2 regions of the Cryobacterium sp. Hb1 genome follow, and region 1 is predicted to be linked to the other one. Evidence: predicted binding sites of a transcription regulator. Region 1 holds the regulator's gene; the other holds the start of a gene.
What was found. Region 1 encodes HrcA, which represses chaperone genes, less so after heat shock. Its sites were predicted from a motif close to TTNGCACTCGNNNNNNNCGAGTGCNAA; they were not measured.

Region 2: a site for HrcA is predicted at 4,122-4,148, ahead of groL (chaperonin GroEL). Genes of this name have one in related genera too.

Annotation. Positions count from the first base shown of each region.
Region 1 covers NZ_SOHI01000032.1:49,048-56,016, reverse strand. Annotated here, with positions in the region: gene lepA (translation elongation factor 4) at 1-1,604, shown strand, start outside; gene E3T38_RS14160 (DUF1990 family protein) at 1,610-2,260, shown strand; gene hemW (radical SAM family heme chaperone HemW) at 2,311-3,534, shown strand; gene E3T38_RS14150 (DUF4870 domain-containing protein) at 3,531-3,938, opposite strand; gene hrcA (heat-inducible transcriptional repressor HrcA) at 4,402-5,421, shown strand; gene dnaJ (molecular chaperone DnaJ) at 5,501-6,607, shown strand; gene E3T38_RS14135 (16S rRNA (uracil(1498)-N(3))-methyltransferase) at 6,609-6,969, shown strand, end outside.
Region 2 covers NZ_SOHI01000017.1:33,547-40,515, forward strand. Annotated here, with positions in the region: gene E3T38_RS06130 (DMT family transporter) at 1-235, shown strand, start outside; gene E3T38_RS06135 (nitroreductase) at 287-868, opposite strand; gene msrB (peptide-methionine (R)-S-oxide reductase MsrB) at 873-1,274, opposite strand; gene E3T38_RS06145 (DUF3263 domain-containing protein) at 1,503-1,820, shown strand; gene E3T38_RS06150 (LytR C-terminal domain-containing protein) at 1,877-2,440, shown strand; gene E3T38_RS06155 (cold-shock protein) at 2,723-2,926, shown strand; gene E3T38_RS06160 (DUF3048 domain-containing protein) at 2,998-4,050, shown strand; gene groL (chaperonin GroEL) at 4,192-5,820, shown strand; gene E3T38_RS06170 (GMC family oxidoreductase) at 5,900-6,969, opposite strand, start outside.

The DNA.
Region 1 (6,969 bases):
TCACCTACGCGCTGAACATGATCGACACCCCCGGCCACGTCGACTTCACCTACGAGGTCTCCCGTAGCCTTGCTGCCTGCGAGGGTGCCATCCTGCTCGTCGACGCGGCCCAGGGCATCGAAGCCCAGACCCTGGCCAACCTCTACCTCGCCCTCGAGAACGACCTCACGATCATTCCGGTGCTGAACAAGATCGACCTGCCGGCCGCCGACCCCGACAAGTACGCCCGCGAACTGGCGAGCCTCATCGGGGGCCGGCCCGAAGACGTGCTGCGCGTGTCCGGCAAAACCGGCGCCGGGGTGCAGGAACTGCTTGACCTCGCCACCACGATGATTCCGGCCCCGAAGGGCAACCCGGATGCTGCGGCCCGCGCCATGATCTTCGACTCGGTCTACGACAGCTACCGCGGCGTTGTCACCTACGTGCGCATGATCGACGGGCACCTGAAGGCGCACGAAAAAATCCAGATGATGTCGACCAAGGCGACCCACGAGATCCTCGAGATCGGCGTCATCTCGCCCGAACCGATCGAGAGTAAGGGACTCAAAGTCGGCGAGGTCGGCTACCTGATCACCGGCGTGAAGGACGTTCGACAGTCCAAGGTCGGCGACACCATCACGACCGCCCTGCGCCCGGCGACCGATGCGCTGCCCGGCTACAACGAACCGCAGCCCATGGTGTTCTCCGGGCTGTACCCCATCGATGGCAGCGATTACCCGGCGCTGCGCGAGGCCCTCGACAAGCTCAAGCTCTCCGACGCGAGTCTCGGCTACGAGCCGGAGACCTCCGTCGCCCTCGGTTTCGGGTTTCGCTGTGGCTTCCTCGGTCTCCTTCACCTTGAGATCATCACCGAACGCCTCGAGCGTGAATTCAACATCGACCTGATCACGACGGCGCCAAGCGTGCCATACGAGGTCACCACCGACGACAAACGCACCGTCACGGTGACCAACCCGAGCGAATACCCCACCGGAAAGATCGCCAAGGTGCTCGAACCCATGGTCAAGGCCGCCATCCTCGCGCCCAAAGACTATGTCGGCGTCATTATGGAGCTGTGCCAGAGCCGCCGCGGCACGCTTCTCGGTATGGAATACCTTGGCGAAGACCGCGTCGAGATTCGCTACACGATGCCGCTGGGTGAGATCGTGTTCGACTTCTTCGACATGCTCAAGGGCCGCACCGCCGGCTACGCCTCACTCGACTACGAGCCCTCCGGCGAGCAGGAAGCCGACCTCGTCAAGGTCGACATCCTGCTGCAGGGCGAGCAGGTTGACGCATTTTCTGCCATCGTTCACCGGGACAAGGCCTATGCCTACGGCGCTCTCATGACCGGGCGCCTGCGCAAACTTATTCCGCGCCAGCAGTTCGAGGTGCCCATCCAGGCCGCGATCGGCGCCCACATCATCGCCCGCGAGAGCATTTCGGCGATGCGTAAAGACGTGCTCGCCAAGTGCTATGGCGGTGATATCTCGCGCAAGCGCAAACTGCTGGAGAAGCAGAAAGAGGGCAAGAAGCGCATGAAGATGGTCGGCCGGGTCGAAGTTCCCCAGGAAGCGTTCATCGCGGCACTGTCGGGGGACATTGAGACGAAAGATAAGAAGTAAAACAGATGCGCAGGGCTACTTTCACCGACGCCGCCGTCAGCTACGCTGCCATCGGCGGCACGCTGGCGCCCGACCTGATGAGCTATCCGCCCAAGGGTTACCGCCCGATGGAACAGAGCGTGAAGCTGGGCAGTTCCCACGAACGGTTCGGAGCCGCGACCAAGTTGCTGATGACGTGGGGAATCCAGCGCGGCAGCGGCATGGAGGTGACCGATCTTGAGAACGGTACCGGCGTGCAGTACACCCCGGTCACCTTTCAAGCCGACGGCACCCCGGCAGCCGGGCAGCAGCATCCGGTCAATGAAGCGACTTTCGCAGACGACGGCACGCCATATATCGCCAACGGTATGACCGCGACGTTGAAAATGAAGGTCTGGTTCTTCGCCGTGACCGCGCCGGTGCGCGTGGTCTACGTTATCGACGAGGCCGCCCGCATCGGGTTCGCGTACGGAACTCTGACCGGTCACCCCGAGAGCGGCGAGGAATCCTTCATCGTCGAACACCGGGACGACGACTCGGTCTGGCTGACCATCCGCTCCTTCTCGCGGGCCAGCACCTGGTACTACCGCCTGGCCTGGCCGGTGCTTCGCTTTCAGCAGGCGAAATTCACCAAGCTATACCTGCGGGCCCTGCATCCCGTCGGCGCGATCAAATAACGCGCATCAAATAACGCGCAACAAATAACAAACGTACTGGAGCTTTACCCATGGCCGGACCCCACCCCGTCGGCGACCCAGCACCCGCCGACGGACTCCTTCCCGCGTCTGCGGCCGTCAGTGCGGCCGAACGCGATTTCGGTGTGTACCTGCACGTGCCGTTCTGCCGGGTGCGCTGCGGCTATTGCGACTTCAATACCTACACGGCGACCGAACTGCGCGGCGTCAAACAAAGCGACTATGCCAGCCAGGCCGTGCTCGAGGTCGATGCGGCCGCCCGCATCCTCACCGCGTCGGGCGTGCCGGCACGCGAAGTCGCCACGGTGTTCTTTGGGGGAGGCACGCCGACTCTACTGCCGGTGACCGACCTGACCCGCATGCTCGCTGCGGTGCGCGAGCAGTGGGGCCTGGCAGACGGCGCCGAGGTCACCACCGAAGCCAACCCAGACTCGGTCGACGCCGCCTACCTCGGTGCCCTCGCTGATGCCGGCTTCACGCGCGTGTCGTTCGGCATGCAGTCTGCCGTGCCGCACGTGCTCGCCACACTGGAGCGCACCCACGACCCCGAGCGGGTGCCGCTCGTCGTGGAGTGGGCCCGCGCCGCCGGGCTCGACGTGAGCCTCGACCTGATCTACGGCACGCCGGGGGAGTCCCTCGCGAATTGGCGCACGAGTCTCGAACAGGCGCTCAGTTTGCATCCCGACCACGTGAGCGCCTATTCGCTCATCGTCGAAGACGGTACCAAGCTCGCCCGGCAGATTCGCCGCGGAGAGATCGCTCCGACCGACGACGACCAGCAGGCTGACTTCTACGAGTTGGCCGACGAACTTCTCGCCGCCGCCGGGTACGACTGGTACGAGGTCAGCAACTGGGCAACGAGCGACGCCCACAGATCCCGGCACAACCTCGCCTACTGGACCGGCCAGGACTGGTGGGGCGTCGGCCCCGGCGCCCACAGCCACGTCGGCGGTGTGCGCTGGTGGAACGTCAAGCATCCGGCGGCCTATTCCGAACGGATGCGGGGCGGCCTGTCACCGGCCGCTGGCCGAGAGACGCTCGACGCGCCGACCCGTGAGCTCGAACGCATCCTCTTGCAGAGCCGGATCCGCTCCGGAATCCCGGTCGCATCGCTGTCGGCGGCGGGGCGCGTCGAGGTCGCCGGTTTGATCGCCGATGAACTCATCAATGCCAGAGCCGCCCTTGCCGGAACAGTAGAACTGACCCTACGCGGGCGACTCCTGGCTGACGCCGTGGTGCGGCGCCTCAGCGATTAGCTGAAGAATTTGATGGTGAGCGGGTAGGCGTAGCCCTGGCCGCGATTGGCTGCCAGCGCGGCCAGGATCGAGAAAATGATGCCGAGGGCGAAGGCGACCGGCAATATCAGGTATCCGATCAGGATGCTCGTCAACGCGGTTGCGACCACATAGACGATCGTCAGGGTGATCTGAAAATTCAACGCCGTTGCGCTGTGCGCGCGAATGAACGGACCACGATCGCGCAGCATGAGGTAACCGATAAGGCTGGGTAGAAAAACGAGCAGAATGCCGCCGACGTGAATCAAAGTCGCCCACATCTTCTCGTCCGCCGGGCTCATCGGCCGGCGAGGGATATTTTGCGAGTAGGGATTTTGCGGCGGGGTGGATTCATAGGGATTCGTGCGCGGATCGTTCTCGGACATGTGGTCTCCTGTTCGAGTAAGTTGAACTGGTCGTGGCGCTTCCGACGCTTAGTCGCCGGAGCCACTCATACAGTCGTGCAGTGGCCACGCCTGCCCCCTCCAGACTAACCGTGCCAGTGGGGAACTGACCGGAATCGACCACGGATATCGGTAGTTTCGGCCGTCCCGCGGCTTTTTCGACCTTCGGTTCACGATTGTTTGGGCCGTTCAAAGATTGTGACTGTGGATCGCTCATGATCGTCCCCTTCACCATACGTGTTGGGCAGAATACGCGTAATTAAACCCTCGCTTCGAACTGCTGGCAATGGGTCTGTTCAGGCAGCCGCGATATGATTAGCAGTCAGTGGATGCGAGTGCCAACGATGTGCTGGCAAACGTACCTTCCCGTGTGACCCTCAGAGCGCGCGGTAAGCGGCATCCGCAGAACTCAAGCTGGACCTCACGAATCAGGAAGGTGGGCGCAATGGTTTCCGACCGTGGCCTCGATGTGTTGCGCGTCATCGTGCAGGACTACGTTGCCTCTCGTGAACCCGTCGGCTCCAAATCCATCGTTGATCGGCACGCCTTCGGCGTCTCCGCTGCGACCATTCGTAACGACATGGCCCTCCTCGAAGAAGAAGACCTGATCGCGGCGCCGCACACCTCGTCGGGGCGCATCCCCACCGATAAGGGCTACCGAGTTTTCGTCGACCACCTCGCTGATCTGCGGCCACTCACGCCGGCGCAACGTCAAGCCATTGAAACCTTTCTGGGTCACGCCGCCGACCTTGACGAAGTGCTCGTGCGCAGTGTACGACTGCTCTCCCAGCTCACTCATCAGGTCGCGCTCGTGCAGTATCCCTCTGTGTCTCGCGCCAAGGTACGGCACATCGAGTTCGTGCCGCTGACCGAGACGCGCATCCTGTCGGTGCTGATCACGGATTCTGGCGGGGTGGAACAGCGCGTGATCGATCTGCCGTGGGCGCTCGATGAGCAGACCCTCGTCGAGGTGCGCGCCCGACTCAATGTTGCTGTCGTTGGACTCGGCATGGCCGAGGCCAGAGCCGCCCTCGCCGCGAGCGTGTGGCCGGGCGCGCCGATGTTGCAACCGCTCATCGACCTCATCACGAGCACCCTCGCCGACCAAATCGGCGCCAACCGCCAGGATAAACTGGTCATGGCCGGGGCAGCGAACCTTGTGCGCACCGAGGAAGATTTCTCCGGCAGCATCTACCCGGTGCTCGAAGCCATCGAAGAGCAGGTGGTGCTGCTGCGGCTGTTCGGCGAAATGGAGACCGACCAACACGGAGTTTCGGTGAGCATTGGCCGGGAGAACGCGGCGTTCGGCCTGCCCGAGGCAAGCGTGTTGACCAGCGGCTACAGCGCGAACGGCAACCTCGCCCGCCTGGGCGTGCTTGGTCCCACGCGCATGGATTACTCCAATAACATGGCGGCGGTGCGCGCCGTCGCTCGCTACCTCTCCCGCCTGCTCGGCGAGACCTAAAGCTGTTGCCGCCTCGGCGGCAGAGACCACATCACCAGAACCAGAATCATAATCATAAAAAACTCAAGGAGAGCCACCTTTGGCTGACCACTACGAAGCTCTCGGCGTTGACCGCGACGCAACCACCGACCAAATCAAAAAGGCCTACCGCCGCCTTGCCCGTGAACTGCACCCCGACGTGAATCCCGGCGCTGAAGCGTCGGAACGGTTCAAAAGCATCACCCATGCCTATGACGTGCTGAGCGACGCGAAACAGCGTCAGAAATACGACCAGGGTGGCGGTCAGAACGGCGGGTTCGACGGCCAGAACTTTGGCAACTTCGGCGACATCTTCGAGACCTTCTTCGGTGGGGGAGGCGGCAACAGCCGCGGTCCGCGGTCCCGCCGCGAACGCGGCCAAGACGCTCTCATCCGGGTTGAACTCGACCTCGATGAGGTCATCTTCGGCACGCACCGCGACCTTGAGGTCGACACCGCGATCGTTTGCGACACCTGCAAGGGCTCCTGCTGCGCCCCCGGTACATCACCGATCACCTGCGACATCTGCCACGGGACCGGCAGCATCCAGCGCGCCGTTCGGTCTCTGCTCGGCAACGTGATGACGTCGAGCCCGTGCGGCTCCTGCCGCGGTTACGGCACTATCATCGCGACGCCGTGCATGACCTGTTCCGGGCAGGGCCGCGTGCGCGCCCGACGCACGGTTCCGGTGGATATTCCGGCCGGAGTCGACACCGGCCTGCGCTTGCAGATGCCCGGCAGCGGAGAGGCCGGTCCGGCCGCCGGCCCGAACGGTGACCTCTACCTCGAGATGAAGGTGCGCCACCACGACGTGTTCAGTCGCGACGGCGACGACCTCATGTGCTCGCTCGACGTGTCGATGACGAGTGCGATTCTCGGCACCAACGTCACCGTGAAGGCTCTCGACGGTGATATCGAGGTGGAGATTCGCGCTGGTTCGCAAAGCTCAGAAGTGCTCACGATCAAGGACCGTGGTATCACCAAGCTGCGAGGCAGCGGGCGAGGCGACCTGAAGATCGGCATCCACGTGCTTACGCCCACCAAGCTCGACCACAAGGAACGCGACCTGATCGAGCAATTCGCTGCCCGCTATGCAGCGCCAGCGCCCACCCTGAGCCAGTACCAGCAGGGCTTGTTCGCGAAGCTGCGCGACCGGTTCCTCGGCTGACGTGGCACATTTCTATCTGCAGGAAACGCTCCGGGCGGCGCAGTGTCGCCCGGGGGAGGTCGTTTCCGTTGATGGCGCCGAGGCACGGCACGCGGTCACGGTCAGCCGGGTTCGTCCCGGAGACCGGCTGCGCTTAGGCAATGGAGCCGGGTTGCTGGTGCAGGGTACGGTGCTGACAGCGGAGGCTACGGCGTTGACCCTGCGCGTGGATGACGCGAGCGAGACTGCGGCGGCGACGCCGCGCATCCGTTTGGTACAGGCCCTCGCCAAGGGTGATCGGGACGAGCTTGCCGTTCAAGCCGCCACCGAACTCGGTGTCGACGGCGTCATTCCCTGGACCGCATCACGTTCCATCACCAAAT
Region 2 (6,969 bases), on a different contig from region 1:
CATCGGCTGCGTCTTCATCGCCGGGGCCGCGGTCGTCGTGCGCACCACCGGGGTGCTCATGCTCGGCCTGTGCATCGTGGCCGGCCAGTTGGTCTGCGCCCTCGCGTTGGATCTGCTCGCGCCAACGGCGGGCCATCCGCTCGGAGTGACGACCATCGTCGGGACCGCACTGGCGCTCGTGGCCGTGGTCATTGCCGCGGTGCGCTGGCATCGCCCCGGCCATGTTCGCGTCTAGAACTAGCGTCTAGAACTCGCGCCGAGAATCAGCGCCTAGAACCAGCTTCGATTACAGAACTTCGAGAAACTCGACGGGGTCTATCGACAGCCGCACACCAGGCTTGCAGTCCGCCGGAATCCCGCCGACATACAGCCATCCGAGCAGTTCCTCGTTGTCGGCGAGGCCGTGCACCGCACGCACCGCTGCCGTGCGCACGAACGGTCCGGTGCGCCACATCGCACCCCAGCCGGCGTCGTCGAGCAGTAGCGTGAGCAGGTGCGCGACGCCCGCCGCCGACGCATCCTGCTCCCAGTCGGACACCTTGTCACTGGCCCGCCGCACGGCGACGACGGCAATCAGCAGTGGCGCCCGCAACGGCTTGCCGGCTAGTTTGACGGCCTCACTGCCCTGACAAGCGGATGCCGCCACAAATGCCGCTCCCAGCCGCTCCAACGCTTCTCCGCGTAGTTCGAGCAGGCGCCACGGCCGCAGCGCACCGTGATCGGCTACCCGCGCCGCTGCGCCTACCAAGGGCAACAACTCAGCCCGGGTAGGCGCGGACGCCGTCACTTTGGAGTAGCTGCGCCGGCAATTGACGGCTTGGAACACCGCAGACGGAACAACATTCGTTGTTGAGGGAGGCAGGCTCACCGCTCTACTCGGCGGGCGTGAAGGTGAGCGAGATCGAGTTCATGCAATAGCGATCGCCGGTCGGGGTGCCAAATCCGTCGGGAAATACGTGACCTAGATGTGAGCCGCAGTTTGCGCAGCGGACCTCCGTGCGCACGGTGCCGAGCGAACGGTCTTCGAGCAGTTCGACCGCTTCGGGTCGTACCGACTCGTAAAAACTTGGCCAGCCGCAGTCGGAATCGAACTTGGTGCCGCTCTTGAACAGCTCGGCGTCACAGGCGCCGCAGGTGTAGGTGCCGGCCCGACTCTCGTCGAGCAGCTCGCCGGTGCCGGGGCGCTCGGTACCAGCCTCGCGCAGCACAGCGAATTTTTCGTCGCCCAGTTCGGAGCGCCACTCGCTGTTTGACTTCTTGATTGCGTAGTCCATGGTGGATGTCCCTTCGATCCGGCCGTCCACAAACGGACAACGTCTACTCAGCCTAAACTCGCATGGCAGTACCCGCATTCCAGGCCCGGCCGTTTCGCAGTGTTTGCACGGCGATAGACCCCGCAACTCCGGCGTTCCGGGCGTGCCGGAGACAACATCCAGTCGCTCGCAAATAGGATGAGTGCGTCGGATGTTCCGTCAAAACTGTTTTGGGGGAAAGAAACATCAATGAGTGAGAGAACACCGACCCACGCACAACCTCCCGCTCCGCCCGCCAGAAGCGCACCGGATTTGACCCAACTCAGCGAACGCGATGCAGCCGTGCTCACCTTTGAACGTCAATGGTGGCGGCATGTCGGCGCCAAAGAAGAGGCTATCCGCGCCACCTTCGGTCTCTCGGCCGCGCGCTACTATCAGCTATTGGCGGCGCTGGTCGACTCACCGTTGGCACTGGCCTTCGACCCGATGCTCGTGAACCGACTGCAGCGGATGCGTTCCGCCCGATCCGAGGCGCGCGCCAGTCGTTCGCTGCCCGCTCACGACTAGTACCTGACCGCATTTCGCCGGCATGGGGCGACCGGCCAATCAAGGATCCAATCACTATGGCGCGAAAATTTGCGAAAGACCGTTTCGACACCCAGATGCATGCCCTCGACCGAGTCGGTGCCCACCGCGCTCCCCGTAGAAGGGGCCGCGGCTGGATCGGGTTCTGGTGGGCGCTCGGCGCCACCGTGCTCTTGATCGCGGTCGGAGTGGTCGGAATCTTCGCGATCAACAACCGCCTCGACTTTTCCAGTTTCCCCGGCCTGTCGTCGCCCGGCTCGACTCCGGTCCCCACCGAGACCGCTATTCCGACGGCCGAAGCGACCGTCGACCCGGCGCTGACCGTGAATGTGTTGAACGGCTCCGCGACCAACGGCGTCGCAGCATCCGTCAGCGACACGCTTACCGCCGCTGGCTGGGTGGTCAGCGCCACCGGTAACGCGAGCACCGACACCGAACCGATTACCGTCGTTTATTACGCCGATGCCAGCCAAGAAGGCGCCGCACGCGGCGTCGCGGCTTCACTGCCGGGATCGAAGATCGTTGCCTCGACCAGCTTCGTCGATTCGGGAGCGGCCCTCACCGTCGTCGTCGGCAACGATTACGTGCTGCCAGCAGGCTGACAGGCAGTCAAAACTTCGGGCTTAGTGGGCATTGCCCGGTTCGTCAAGCCCCTGTTCTTTCGCCGTGGCTTCAGTACTATCTGGACTTGGTCAAACATTTTGTTCGGGCAATACCCGCCCGGATCAAGAACGCTCGCCCAAGGTAACTTGCACCAGTAGGTAACTTGAAACAGAAGACTTGCTCTCGGGGATTTGCTGCTCGCACAGAATGAACGCAGTTTTTGCGACAGGGCCCGGAACAGCCAATGGGCGGTGCCGTCGAAATTGAGCAAGGAGTAACACATGGCGAACGGAACCGTGAAATGGTTCAACGCTGAAAAGGGTTTCGGCTTCATCACTGTCGATGGGGGAGGGCAAGACGTTTTCGTCCACTACTCCGCCATCGACATGAGCGGGTACAAGGTTCTTGAAGAAGGCCAGCAGGTAGTCTTCGAGGTCGGTGCCGGAGCGAAAGGCCCCCAGGCTGAATCGGTTCGACCGGCCTGACCCACCCCGTAATCGGGGTCTGTCCCCCACCTAATGCCGCCCGCTGCAACGGGCGGCATTAGTGTTTACCGGTGACCGAGAAAAAGACAGCCCGCACGACACGACCGTTGAAATCCGCGGTCCTGCTCACTCTGATCGTGCCGGCACTGCTGCTGAGCGGATGCTCCGGCAGTACTGCGACGCCGACCCGGACTCCAACCCCCGCTTGGGCTTCGGGCTATGTTGCTCCCGCCGCCACGGAGATCGCACCGCTCACCGGCATTGCTGTGGCAGTCGGGTCGTCGGCGCACCCCTCCCTCGCGGCCAAGATCGACAACCACGTGGCCGCCCGCCCGCAGGTCGCGATCGACCGCACCGACCTCGTGTTCGAAGAACTGGTCGAAGGTGGCATCACCCGGTACGTCGCCGTGTGGCAGTCGAGCATTCCTGACCAGGTCGGGCCGGTACGGTCGATCCGCCCGATGGACCCCGATATTATCGCCCCGTTCGGCGGACTCGTTTCGTATTCGGGCGGCCAGGAGCGATTCGTCGAGGCCATGACCGCGACCGGTCAGATCAGCGCCATCTTCGACTACGACACGACCGGTTTGTTCTCCCGATCGAAAGCTACTGCGGCCCCGCACAACGTAATCCTCGCCGCCTCGGAATTCGCTAACCGCAACGTTACAGTTGCCCCGCCTGCCCAGCAGTACGCCTATGCAGCCACGCTCGCCGGAGCGTCCGCTGTCGTGGATGGCGCTCCGATTTCAGTGATCAACACCCGGTTCTCCAACTCGAGTGCCCGCAGCTGGACCTGGAATGCTGAAGCCACCGCTTACCTGCGCGCGCAGGACGGCGCGCCCGACCTCACCGGCGACGGTGTGCAGCTGGCGGCCACCAATGTTGTGGTGCTGCGGGTGGACGTCACCGTCGACCAGAGCATCCCCAAGACCGAGCTCATCGCTTCAGGCGAAGCGTCGATTTCGACCGGTGGAAAGACGCTTGCGGCCACCTGGAGCAAGAGCTCTCAGACCGCACCGATCCGCCTCGTCGACGCTCATGGAGTAACAATTCGGCTAGCTCCGGGCAATACCTGGTTTCAATTGGTGCCCAACGGCACCGGCTCGACCGATCTCGTTCCCTGACGGTCTGTAGCTGGCCCGGCGTAACCCCAGATGCTCGCTTGCACTCTCGACCCCAGAGTGCCAGAATCGATTTAGCACTCTCGTCACCTGAGTGCCAACCCCATCATCGTTTGGAACGTCCGGGAGGGACGAGTTACACATATGGCAAAAATCATTGCATTCAATGAAGAGGCCCGTCGTGGGCTTGAGCGCGGCCTGAACATTCTGGCCGACACCGTCAAGGTCACCCTCGGCCCGCGCGGCCGCAACGTCGTTCTGGAGAAGAAGTGGGGCGCCCCCACGATCACCAACGACGGTGTGTCCATCGCCAAGGAGATCGAACTCGACGACCCGTACGAGAAGATCGGTGCGGAACTCGTCAAAGAGGTCGCCAAGAAGACGGATGACGTTGCCGGCGACGGTACGACCACCGCAACCGTCCTGGCCCAGGCCCTGGTTCGCGAAGGCCTGCGCAACGTCGCAGCCGGCGCTGACCCGATCAGCCTGAAGCGCGGTATCGAAAAGGCCACGGCTGCTGTCATCGCCGAGCTCGTCGCCAGCGCCAAGGAGATCGAGACCAAGGAAGAGATCGCCGCGACCGCGTCGATCTCCGCCGGAGACACCGAAATCGGCGCGATCATCGCCGAGGCCATCGACAAGGTCGGCAAGGAAGGTGTTGTCACCGTCGAGGAGTCGAACACCTTCGGCACCGAGCTCGAGCTCACCGAGGGCATGCGCTTCGACAAGGGCTTCCTGTCGGCGTACTTCGTCACCGACCCTGATCGTCAGGAAGCGGTCTTCGAAGACCCCTACATCCTGATCGTCAACTCCAAGGTCTCCAACATCAAGGACCTGCTCCCCATCGTGGACAAGGTCATCCAGACCGGCAAGCAGCTCCTCATCATTGCGGAAGACGTCGACGGCGAAGCCCTCGCCACGCTCGTTGTGAACAAGATCCGTGGCATCTTCAAGTCCGTCGCCGTCAAGGCTCCGGGCTTCGGAGACCGTCGTAAGGCTCAGCTGCAGGACATCGCCATCCTCACCGGTGGACAGGTCATCTCGGAAGAGGTCGGCCTCAAGCTCGAGAACGTCACGCTCGACCTGCTTGGTAACGCCCGCAAGGTCGTTATCACCAAGGACGAGACCACGATCGTCGAGGGTGCCGGTGACGTCGAAGCCATCGCCGGTCGCGTCTCGCAGATTCGTGCCGAGATCGAGAACACCGACAGCGACTACGACCGTGAGAAGCTCCAGGAGCGTCTCGCCAAGCTTGCTGGCGGCGTTGCTGTCATCAAGGCCGGAGCCGCTACGGAGGTTGAGCTCAAGGAGCGCAAGCACCGCATCGAAGATGCAGTGCGCAACGCCAAGGCTGCCGTTGAAGAGGGCATCGTCGCCGGTGGTGGCGTCGCACTCATCCAGGCCGGCAAGACCGCATTCGAGAGCAAGGCAGTCCTTGACCTCGTCGGCGACGAGGCAACGGGCGCGAACATCGTGCGCGTCGCCATCGACGCCCCGCTCAAGCAGATCGCGCTCAACGCGGGCATGGAGCCCGGCGTTGTCGCCGACAAGGTGCGCAACCTGCCCGTCGGATGGGGCCTCAACGCCGCCACCGGCGAGTACGTCGACATGATCGCTGCCGGAATCAATGACCCGGTGAAGGTCACCCGTTCCGCGCTGCTGAACGCGTCGTCGATCGCCGGACTGTTCCTCACCACCGAGGCCGTCGTCGCCGACAAGCCCGAGAAGAACTCGGCTCCGGCCGGCGACCCCTCGGGTGGCATGGACTTCTAAGTCCCGCCGCTAGCAACACCATAAAAGTGGGCGTCTCCTTCGGGAGGCGCCCACTTTTATGTATCTATCGGTCTGCGTGCTAGCGGATGGCGCGGGCCGCCTTCACCAGCTCAGCGCAGCGCTCACCGATCATCATTGTGGTGATGTTCGGGTTGACGGTGACGAGCTCCGGCATCACCGAGGCATCGGCGACGCGAAGACCGGTGACACCCTTCACGCGCAGTTCCGGGTCGAGTGGCGAGTACATGTCGTCGATCGCGCCCATGCGCACGGTTCCGGCCGGGTGGTAAACGGTGTTGTGGGTCTTCTCGATGTAGGAGGTGATCTCGGCATCTGTTTGTACGTCGATGCCGGGGTACAGCTCTTCACCCGCCCAGTCGGCCATGGCCGGCTGCCCGACGATCACGCGGGCCTTGCGGATACCGGCGATCATCACGCGCATGTCGTGCGGGTCGGTGAAGTAGCGTGGGTCCACCTTGGGCTTGTCGCGGTAGTCGCTGCTGCGCAGCGTCACCGTGCCGCGTGACCGGGCGTGGGTCACGTTCGGAGTCAGGCAGAATCCGTTTTCCGTGGTCGGGTACCCCTGGCGCGCGGTGTGCATGTCGAACGGTACGGATCCGTAGTGGAACATGAGGTCGGGACGGTCGAGGCCGTCCTCGGTCGTGGTGAAGATGCCGGCTTCCCACCACTGGGTGGAGGTGTCAGTCATTGGCTGTTTGGCCTCCCACTGAATGACGCCTTCGGGGTGGTCCTGCAGGTTCTCGCCGACGCCGGGGGAGTCCGCGATTACCTCGATGCCGAACGAGGCGAGCTGCTCCGCCGGACCGACACCGGAGAGCATGAGCAGCTTCGGTGAATCTATGGCGCCGGCCGAGAGGATGACCTCGGCGCGTGCAGTCAGGCGGTGCGTCTTGCCAAAGGCGGCGTCGACGACATCAACGCCGGTGCAGCGTTTGTTCTCGTCGAAGATGAGCTTGCGAGCACGCCGATCGGTGAGCAGCGTGAAATTGGGGCGCTCCACGATCGGGTGGATGTAGGAGACCGAGGACGATGCCCGCGTGCCGTCAGCCTGACGGTTTATCTGGAAGAAGTTCGCACCGTTGATCACGGTCGTGCCCGCATTGAACACGGTGCGCGGAATACCGGCCT